DNA from 2 places in the Nodosilinea sp. AN01ver1 genome. Region 2 is predicted to be linked to the other one. Evidence: riboswitches for the same ligand, from Rfam matches in the RefSeq annotation. Region 2 holds a riboswitch; the other holds the start of a gene.
The links. A riboswitch is a leader RNA that binds a small molecule or an ion and turns the genes downstream of it on or off. The one in region 2 is predicted to bind cyclic di-AMP.

Region 1 (4,491 bases), on a different contig from region 2:
AGCTAATTACTGTAGCCCCGGCATCGGCGGCAGCACCCACCATGCTGCTCTCAATTAGCGGTACGTCGTTGAGAATGTCCGACGAACAGCCGAAAAACTCAACCAAAATATGTCGTCCGAGCGAATTCATGCGCCCTTTCTCTCCCTAGAGGTGGCCCAAATCAAAGATCGATTACTGTATCACTGTTTAGAGTCTATTGGCCCAGGCCGTTTCGACCCGTGACCTTAGGCATCTTGTAATGGTTTAGACGCTCAGTGTCCTATTTGGATGTAGGGCAGATCACACCAGCTTGGCCGGAGGGGAGACGCGATCGCATTCGAGCCTGAGTTTTGGCGACGTCCAAATGATTTACTCAAGCCTAGGGGAGAACCATCTTGACTAACTACCCCACCTGACCGTCGCATATTGAGAGAGATCTGTCTTTATTTGAATACCCGATGCCACAGCGATCGCGATCGCGTTCTCTCGCCGATAGCCGGTGGCCAAATCTATTGGTGGCCCTAACCACCCTATTTCACCTCAACCCCTACGCTGCCTGCTGTAGCTCGTCCAGCTTAGCCAGCACCTCACGACTGTGAATGACCGGCTGTACGCCTAAAAAGCGAGCCTGCATAGTGCCGTCGGGGCCAATGATATACGTGTGCCGCAGCGACATCGCCCCCAGCCAAGACCCATAGGCCTTACTGACCGCCCCTCTAGGATCAGACAGCAGCGGAAACTCTAGCCCCTCGGCATCACAAAACTCCGCGTGAGACTCAACGCTGTCGGCGCTGACACCAATAATCTGAGCATTGCGAGCCTGGTACTCCGCTATATCGCGCTCAAACCGTTGGGCCTCAATCGTGCAGCCTGAGGTAAAGTCGCGGGGGTAAAAGTACAGCACCACCCACTGCCCTCGAAAGTCTGCCAGCGAAATTTCTCCATCCCCAGCATTGGTCGGCAGCGTAAACTCTGGAGCCGGTTCGCCTAGCGGAATCTGGGTACCCCCCATTGCCAGCGCGGGCAGGGGCGCGGCCAACCAACTAAGGCACACCAGGCAGAGACCCAGAGCGACTTGCAGAAAATGACGGCGGTTCATGTCAGGTTCTTCCTTGGGGATGATTCTGAAAGCTCTTTACCAAAGTTTACAATAAGGCTGTCGCGATCCCCGCTGTTTCCCAGTTTCGGAGCCTGTCCTATGTCCCCCACTGCCAATCTGCAAACCGTGACGCTGGGTCCCAACGGCATGGTTGTACCGGCCCTGGGCGTAGGCACCTGGGCCTGGGGCGACTCGCTCTTTTGGGACTACGGCAAAGCCTACAGCGACAGCGATTTGCACGCCGCTTTCGACGCTACCCTCGACAACGGCCTCACCCTATTCGACACGGCTGAGATCTATGGCTTTGGCCAGTCGGAGCGTTTGATCGGTCAATTTATGCAGCAGCGCCCTCAGCAGACCGATCAGAAGGCGATAGTGGCCACCAAATACTTTCCGCTGCCCTGGCGCTTTTCAAAGCAGTCTGTGGCCGAGGCCCTGTCCGCCAGCCTCGATCGCCTTCAGGTGGCCTCGGTAGCGCTGTACCAAGTGCATCAGCCGGTGAGTTTTCTGCTCAGCCAAAAAGACCTGATGCAGGCCCTGGCGGCAGAGGTCAAGCGGGGCCGCCTCGGCGCAGTGGGGGTGAGCAACTACTCTGCCACCCAAATGCGCGAGGCCCACGGCTATCTGGCCGCGCAGGGCGTACCCCTGGCGGTAAATCAGGTGCAGTATTCTCTGCTTCACCGCCAACTGGAGACCAATGGCGTCATCGCCACAGCGCGGGAACTGGGGGTCACAATTCTCGCCTACAGTCCCTTAGCCCAGGGCTTGCTGACGGGTAAGTATACGCCAGAGGCCGATCTCAAACCCACCGGAGCCCGCTGGCTTGACCCCCGCTTTAGCCAGAGCGGTCTCACCAAGCTGATGCCGGTCATTCAGACACTACGGGAAATCGGTGAAAGGCGCGATCGCACCCCGGCCCAGGTGGCCCTCAACTGGCTGGTGGCTCAGGGTAATGTAATGCCCATTCCTGGCGCTAAAAATGCCCGTCAGGCGGCGCAGAATGCGGGGGCACTGGGTTGGCAATTGACTACCGATGAGCTGGAGCGGCTCGACCGGCTGACCCAGCGCTATCGCTAGCTTTGGGGCTGCGATCGCAGCCCCATCTATCTTTAAAGAATTCAAAAATACTTCTAACGAAAGATGTTTGAGCAGAAAAATCCTTTCTAAAAACATCGTTAGTGATGCATCAATGCTTTCTATTTAAGTTAGTAATTTCACCCGAAAAAATAAAAATATTTATTCACAGCAACGACTGTATTAAGCGATACAAATAGTCACACAATGTTAAGGATTCGTTGACGCTTTTCATTTTTCCCTTCTACAATTTAGACATCGAACAAGTCAGCCTAATTTAGTCGTCCTAACGGCTAGAGCGGGGGAACCAAGTAAAGGGGCGTGTTTCCGAGTTCTTTAAACCCCCATGAAGGGTAATCGGAAAAGGGTATCTCTCAACCCTAGCCCGTCAGCTAACCTCGTCGGCGTTGAGGGAGACTGAACTATCACCATTTACGCTAATGCGTTGATTGTTTCAGTGTCCTAAGTCGTGTTAACACGACTTGTTCGCTGTTCATGATTAGGCTCCAGGAGGGTCTCATGCAGCTCAAATCGCACCTCTCTGCCCCATCAAGGCAGTCCCATTCGATCGCCCCTCAGGTTTCCCCCGAGGCCACGATCAAGCCCATGATTATGCGTTTAGAAGCGGCCCTGGGTCGCCGCGATCTGGCCAAAAAGATTGTTCTACTGCTGCGGCCCAAACCGCCAATTGCAGGCCTTAACATCGACGAGAAAACGATTAATTTTGTGGTGGGTTACAGTGGCTCGGCCCACAGTCAGGCGGCTCTCGACCTGGCCCTATGTGTAGCCCATCAAACTCGTTTGGCCAAGCCCAATCCTGTACAGGTGCATGTAGTTTATGTGGTCGATAAAACTCGCCCCAAAACTATCGCCAATGCCGATCGCATACTCTGGCAGGCCCGCTGCCTAGCTAGTGAATGGCGTGGGTCGCTCAATGCCCACCTGCGGGTCGGCCAGGTGGCAACGGAGCTCAGCCAGGTGGCCAAGGAGATCGAGGCTGAAGTGCTGCTGGTTGGTTGTCATACGGCTAAGCACCGCCTGGTGCAGCAGCTAGATACTCAAACCCCGTGCTCTGTGCTGGGGCTACCCAAGTAGTCTCTAAGCCGATCTAGACGTCAGGCTGGTGCCTCCCAGTAGACCAGTAGACAGGGGCAAACAATCGCTTGCCCCTGCGCATACAGGCTTTGAATTCACAGCACTAGGGGGGTGCCCCGGTTCGTGAACGTCACCGACTCAATCTTCCAGTCGGGCTGGTTAACCAGCGTTTCGCGCAGGCTGCCCAGCAGCGCCTTTTGTTCGCACACCGACAGCGACTGTAGCACCCGCCGCGAGGTGCGGGCCACGCGCAGGTCAATGGTGACGATCTTGGTTTCTGGATCAAAGCGAGTGCGATACCCCGAAAGGGTTAGCTCTGGAATGGCCTGCTCAGCCAGGATCAGATCGACAGTGGTTTCCATACTCTGAGGACGAGGCACGAGAATGGGCTCTCGCCGGTAGTTTTCGCAGCGCTCGTCGAGGGTGTAGAGATCGACGGCCACCGGGTCGGCGGGCGCCACTAGGCGGCGGGCCTTGGCCTGCATCAAGCGGCTGGCGTTGACTAACGCTTCAGCGGGGCTAGGGGCCAGGGCAATGGATTCAAACGGAGTGGCGATCGCGGCGTCATTGGAGCTGGCGGTATTTGGTGCGGTCGCTGTGCCTCCCGTCGCCACAGCACACCCCCCCAGCAATCCCAGCAGGGCCAGGAAAATCGCCCCAGAGCGCTGGCCAAAATTTATCCCTAGGCACCCAAGCCAGGTATGGTGAGGACGGTATTGAACTGGGTTGGGACAACGGGTCATGGCAAGTGCTTCCTGGAATCGACGACACGTGCTGTCGCTGGCCGATTTTACGGCGGCGGAGCTAGAAACGGTAATGGAAACAGCGGTGAGCTTTTGGCAGGTGCTGTCGCGCCGCACCCGTAAGGTGCCCGCCCTGCAGGGGTTAGTGGTCACCAATATGTTCTTCGAGCCCTCGACCCGCACCCGCAGCAGCTTTGAACTGGCCGCCAAGCGGCTGTCGGCAGACGTGCTCAACTTTGCCCCCGGCACCTCGTCGCTGACTAAGGGTGAAACCATTCTAGACACCGCCAAGACGTACCTGGCCATGGGCACCAACCTGATGGTCATTCGCCACCAGGAGTCGGGGGTGCCGGGGGCGATCGCCGCCGAAATGGACCGGCTGCAAACAGGAGTCGGCGTGCTTAACGGCGGCGATGGGCTACACGCCCACCCCTCCCAGGCCCTACTCGATCTATTCACGCTGGGCCTGACCCTAAATCCGGATCACCCGACCGCCGCGC
Region 2 (4,491 bases):
CGCCAAGATGAGCGCTACCGCACCGCCCGTATCGTGGCCCACCACATCCACCCGCTCCAGGCCCAGCGATGACAGCAGGGCCAGAATCATACGGGCCTGATCTTGAAACGATCGATCAAAGCGATCGCGGCGGTCTGACCAGCCGTGGCCCAAAAAATCGGGGGCCAAAACGCGATAGCCGGCCTGCACCAGCGGCGGAATCACGGCGTGGTAGAGGTAGCCCCAGGTGGGTATGCCGTGCATCAGCAAAACGGTGCCGAGCTTGGCCTCCCCCCGATCGATATAGCGAATGGTGACGGGAATGTGGGCGGCTGTACCCGCCGCTAAGACCGCCTCCTGCTGGGCAGACCTGAACTCCTGCCAGGTGCTCCAGGTTATCTGATCGGTTGACATCGCATTAGATCCTTTCAGGGATAGTTTGACAGTCGCCACATAACCAGAGGCAAACCCATCCTATCCCGCAGTTCGCCCCTGACCTAGGCCCGCTACAGCAAGAATCGGACCCCCACATAGACGCTGATGACGACAAGTTGCAGCGCCATCAGCGGCAGGCCATAGTTCAAGAACAGCCGAAAGGAAATTGGCTTGCCGTGCTGCTCGGCGATGCCCGCCGCCACGATGTTTGACGACGCACCCACCAGGGTGCCGTTGCCGCCCAGGGTGGCCCCAAACATCATCGCCCCGAACAGGGGCAAAATCTCAGGCGGTATCTGCCCGGCAAAGTCGGGCGACAGCAGCTCTGGCCCGGCCAGATTCACATTCACCAGATACTCCTTCAGCAGCGGCACCATGGCCACCACCAGGGGAATGTTGGGAATCAGGCTGGAGAGAATGCCGGTTACAAACAGCAGCAGCATGGACCCCAGGGCTATGTTTTGACCGATTACGACCCCTAATAAACCTGAGGCCGAACTGATCACCCCGGTTTCTTGCAGACCGCCAATCAGCACAAACACGCTCATAAAAAAGACCAGCGTGCTCCAGTCGACATCGCGCAGAATGTTTTGCACGGTGTCGATACCGCTGTGGTGAGTCAGCAGCAGGCAGAGGGCGGCCCCCAGCAGCGCGATCGCCGCCGGTGAAATGGGCACCGGCAGACTGTCGCCCACCACAAAGAGCACCAGCACTAGCCCCACAATCGCGCTACCCAGAGCCAGCATGCGGGGGTGGTTGACCACCGGGCGGGGCAAGTGGTCGAGGTCATCCAGCTTCTTGTGCCAGGTATTGGGAAAGAGAATGGGCAGCATGACCACAATGGTCGCGATCGCCACCACGCCCCCCAGGCTGAGCTTAAGCAAGTAATCTAAAAAGCTCATGTTGATCGAGCTGCCCACAATAAAGGTGGCCGGGTCGCCCACAATGGTCAGCAGGCCAGCGCTGTTGGCCACAAACACCATCAAGATCAGCAGCGGCACAAAGTTGATGTTGAGTTCTGCCGCCATGGGCGGAATCAGCGGAGCCAGCAGCATTACCGTGGTGGCGTTGGGCAGCATGGCGCAGACGGGGGTGGTAATGGCCACAATGCCCAGCAACAGGCGCTTGCCCTCCCCCCGCGCCATAATCACCATCTGGGTCGCCAGGTACTCAAAAATTTTGGTTGGCTCAAAGGCGCGCACCATCACCATCACCCCAAAAAATAGAGCCAGGGTGGCGTGACTGTGGCCGATGTAGGCGATCGCCTGATCGAGGGTCAACACGTGCAGAAAAATCAGCAGCATCGCCCCCAAAAAGGCCGCGATCGTCAGATGCAGTCGCTCGGTAGCAATCAGGGCCAAGACCCCAAAAAAGATCACCGACGCGGTGATCTCAGACCAGGTTTCCATACCCTGTCTCCTGTTGTGGTGCTATACAAAAACCCTTCGATGAATAGCCTTCACCGAGGGGGTTAACAGTCGTAGGAGAACTACGGATAGCGCTAGAAAAAGCTTCCAGTACGTTCTCTCCCAAGGCCGACGGAGTTAGCTGACGGGCGAGAGGTGAGAGATCCCCTTCTCTGGCGATACGATTCGCCCTGAGATAAGCCCCAAAGGTTGGTTCCTCCGCTTCAGCAAAAGCTGAATTAGGCAGTGTAACTATTGAATTGGGAAAGAATCTAACACATTTACAGGCGATCCACAATCGGCACGTTTACACAAACTAACTCGCAATGTTTCTTAAAATTTAGAACACTGGCCAGTTCGCGTGAGGCGGTGCTGGCCAGTGCGGCCCAGACTAGGACAGCGAACTGGTATAGCCGTAGCCGTCACGATTAGGACGTGTTACCAAAGATGACTTTTGACCGTCATTCCCGCGCAAGCGAGAATCTACGCTGGAGTAGCTGCTCTCTAATGGATTCCCGTGGCCACGGGAATGACGGTCCTGCTGCGTCCTAATCTAATTGACTGTAGCTATATGTCGTCTCGTCTCTAGATCACCGATCAAACTGAAAGCGGCCTGATTCCCAGACCGCTTTCGGTTAGTGGGCTTCTGAGTCAATCTCGACCCTAGTAGGGCCACTGCCAGTGAGTAATCTCGTCCTGGTCTTTGCCTTCGGTGTGAGCGTAGGTGAGGCACCCGATGATCTTGTTTTTCATCTTTTCTTTGACGTGAGCCGCCGCCGAACCCAGCTTGGGCACGCGATCGATCACATCAATTACCAGGCTAAAGCGATCGATCTCGTTATTGATCGCCAGCTCCAGCGGCGTGTTGATGTTGCCCTGCTCTTTATAGCCCCGCACGTGAATGCGCTCCTGGTTGGAGCGGCGGTACACCAGCTTATGAATTAGCCAGGGGTAGCCGTGGAAGTTGAAGATCACCGGCTTGTCGGGGGTGAAGAGCGAGTCAAAATCGCGGTTGCTCAATCCGTGGGGGTGCTCCCCGTGGGAGATCAGGGTAAACAGATCGACCACGTTCACAAACCGCACCTTCAAGAAGGGAAACTCCTCCCTCAAAATGGCGGTGGCCGCCAGCGATTCTTTGGTGACAATATCGCCGCAGCAGGCCATCACCACATCGGGCGCATCGGGCTCGGTGCCACAGTCGTCGTTGCTGGCCCAGTCCCAAATGCCGATGCCCTTGGTGCAGTGGGTCACCGCCTCCTCAATGGTCAGGTACTGGAGGTGGCTCTGCTTGTCGGAGACAATCACGTTGATGTAGTCAACGCTGCGGAAGCAGTGGTCGGCCACCGACAGCAGGCAGTTGGCATCGGGCGGAAAGTAAACCCGCACGACATCGGGGCTCTTGTTGGTGACGAGATCGACGTAGCCGGGGTCCTGGTGGCTAAAGCCGTTGTGGTCTTGCCGCCACACCAGCGACGACAGCAAAATGTTGAGCGACGACACCGATCGCCGCCAGGGTACATGGTTTTTGCAAATGTCCAGCCACTTGGCGTGCTGGTTAAACATCGAGCTAACCACGTGGGCAAAAGCCTCGTAGGTGTGAAACAGGCCGTGGCGACCGGTCAGCAGGTAGCCCTCCAGCCAGCCCTGCAGGGTGTGCTCGCTGAGCATTTCCATCACCCGGCCCTCGCGGGAGAGTTCGCCACCGTCGAGGTCTTCAGGCAAAAAGTCGGCCATCCAGGCCTTTTTAGTGACTTCGTAGACGGCGTTTAGTCGGTTAGAGGCGGTTTCGTCTGGCCCCATCAGGCGAAAATTGGTGGGGTTGTCGCGCATCACGTCGCGCATGAGAATGCCCAATGCCTTGGTGTTCTCAAACTCAACGCTGCCGGGCTTAGGCACGTTGATGGCGTAGTCGCGAAAGTTGGGCATTTTCAGCGCCTTGCGCAGCATACCGCCGTTGGCGTGCAGATTGGCACTCATGCGGCGGTGGCCGACCGGAGCCAGATCTCTCAGCTCTGGAACTAGGGTGCCGTTCTCGTCAAAGAGTTCTTCAGGCCTGTAGCTACGCATCCATTCTTCCAGCAGGCGCAGGTGCTCGGGGTTGCTGTGCATGCCGCCCATGGGCACCTGGTGCGATCGCCAGAACCCTTCCACCTTGTGGCCATCAACGTCTTTAGGCCCGGTCCAGCCCTTGGGAGTGCGCAGCACAATCATCGGCCAGCGAGGTCGTTCCAGGTTGCCGTTGACACGGGCATCTCGCTGGATCTCTTTGATCTTGAGCACGCACTCTTCCATCACCGCCGCCATGTTCTGGTGCATCTCGGCGGGGTCGCTGCCTTCGACAAAGTAGGGGGTGTAGCCGTAGCCTCTGAACAAGCACTCCAGCTCTTCATGGGACACGCGGGAGAGAATGCTAGGGTTGGCAATCTTGTAGCCATTCAGGTTGAGAATCGGCAGCACCGCCCCGTCGCGAGCCGGGTTGATGAACTTGTTAGAGTGCCAGGAGGTGGCCAACGGGCCGGTTTCAGCCTCACCGTCGCCCGCCACACAGGTGACAATTAGGTCTGGGTTGTCGAGCACCGCCCCGTAGGCATGGGAGATGCTGTAGCCCAACTCACCGCCCTCGTGGATTGACCCAGGGGTTTCGGGGGTCACATGACTGCCAATGTGGCCG

Region 1: linked by a shared signal. The riboswitch ahead of ACQ4N7_RS18105 (universal stress protein) and the one ahead of ACQ4N7_RS19500 (SLC13 family permease) in region 2 are both predicted to bind cyclic di-AMP.

The regions. Positions count from the first base shown of each region.
Region 1 covers NZ_JBNXVS010000024.1:52,016-56,506, forward strand. Annotated here, with positions in the region: gene speE (polyamine aminopropyltransferase) at 1-130, opposite strand, end outside; gene ACQ4N7_RS18095 (peroxiredoxin) at 528-1,079, opposite strand; gene ACQ4N7_RS18100 (aldo/keto reductase) at 1,179-2,156, shown strand; cyclic di-AMP (ydaO/yuaA leader) riboswitch at 2,413-2,574, shown strand; gene ACQ4N7_RS18105 (universal stress protein) at 2,673-3,248, shown strand; gene ACQ4N7_RS18110 (hypothetical protein) at 3,344-3,991, opposite strand; gene ACQ4N7_RS18115 (aspartate carbamoyltransferase catalytic subunit) at 3,990-4,491, shown strand, end outside.
Region 2 covers NZ_JBNXVS010000028.1:32,414-36,904, reverse strand. Annotated here, with positions in the region: gene ACQ4N7_RS19505 (alpha/beta fold hydrolase) at 1-393, opposite strand, end outside; gene ACQ4N7_RS19500 (SLC13 family permease) at 486-1,823, opposite strand; cyclic di-AMP (ydaO/yuaA leader) riboswitch at 1,934-2,076, opposite strand; gene ACQ4N7_RS19495 (phosphoketolase family protein) at 2,484-4,491, opposite strand, start outside.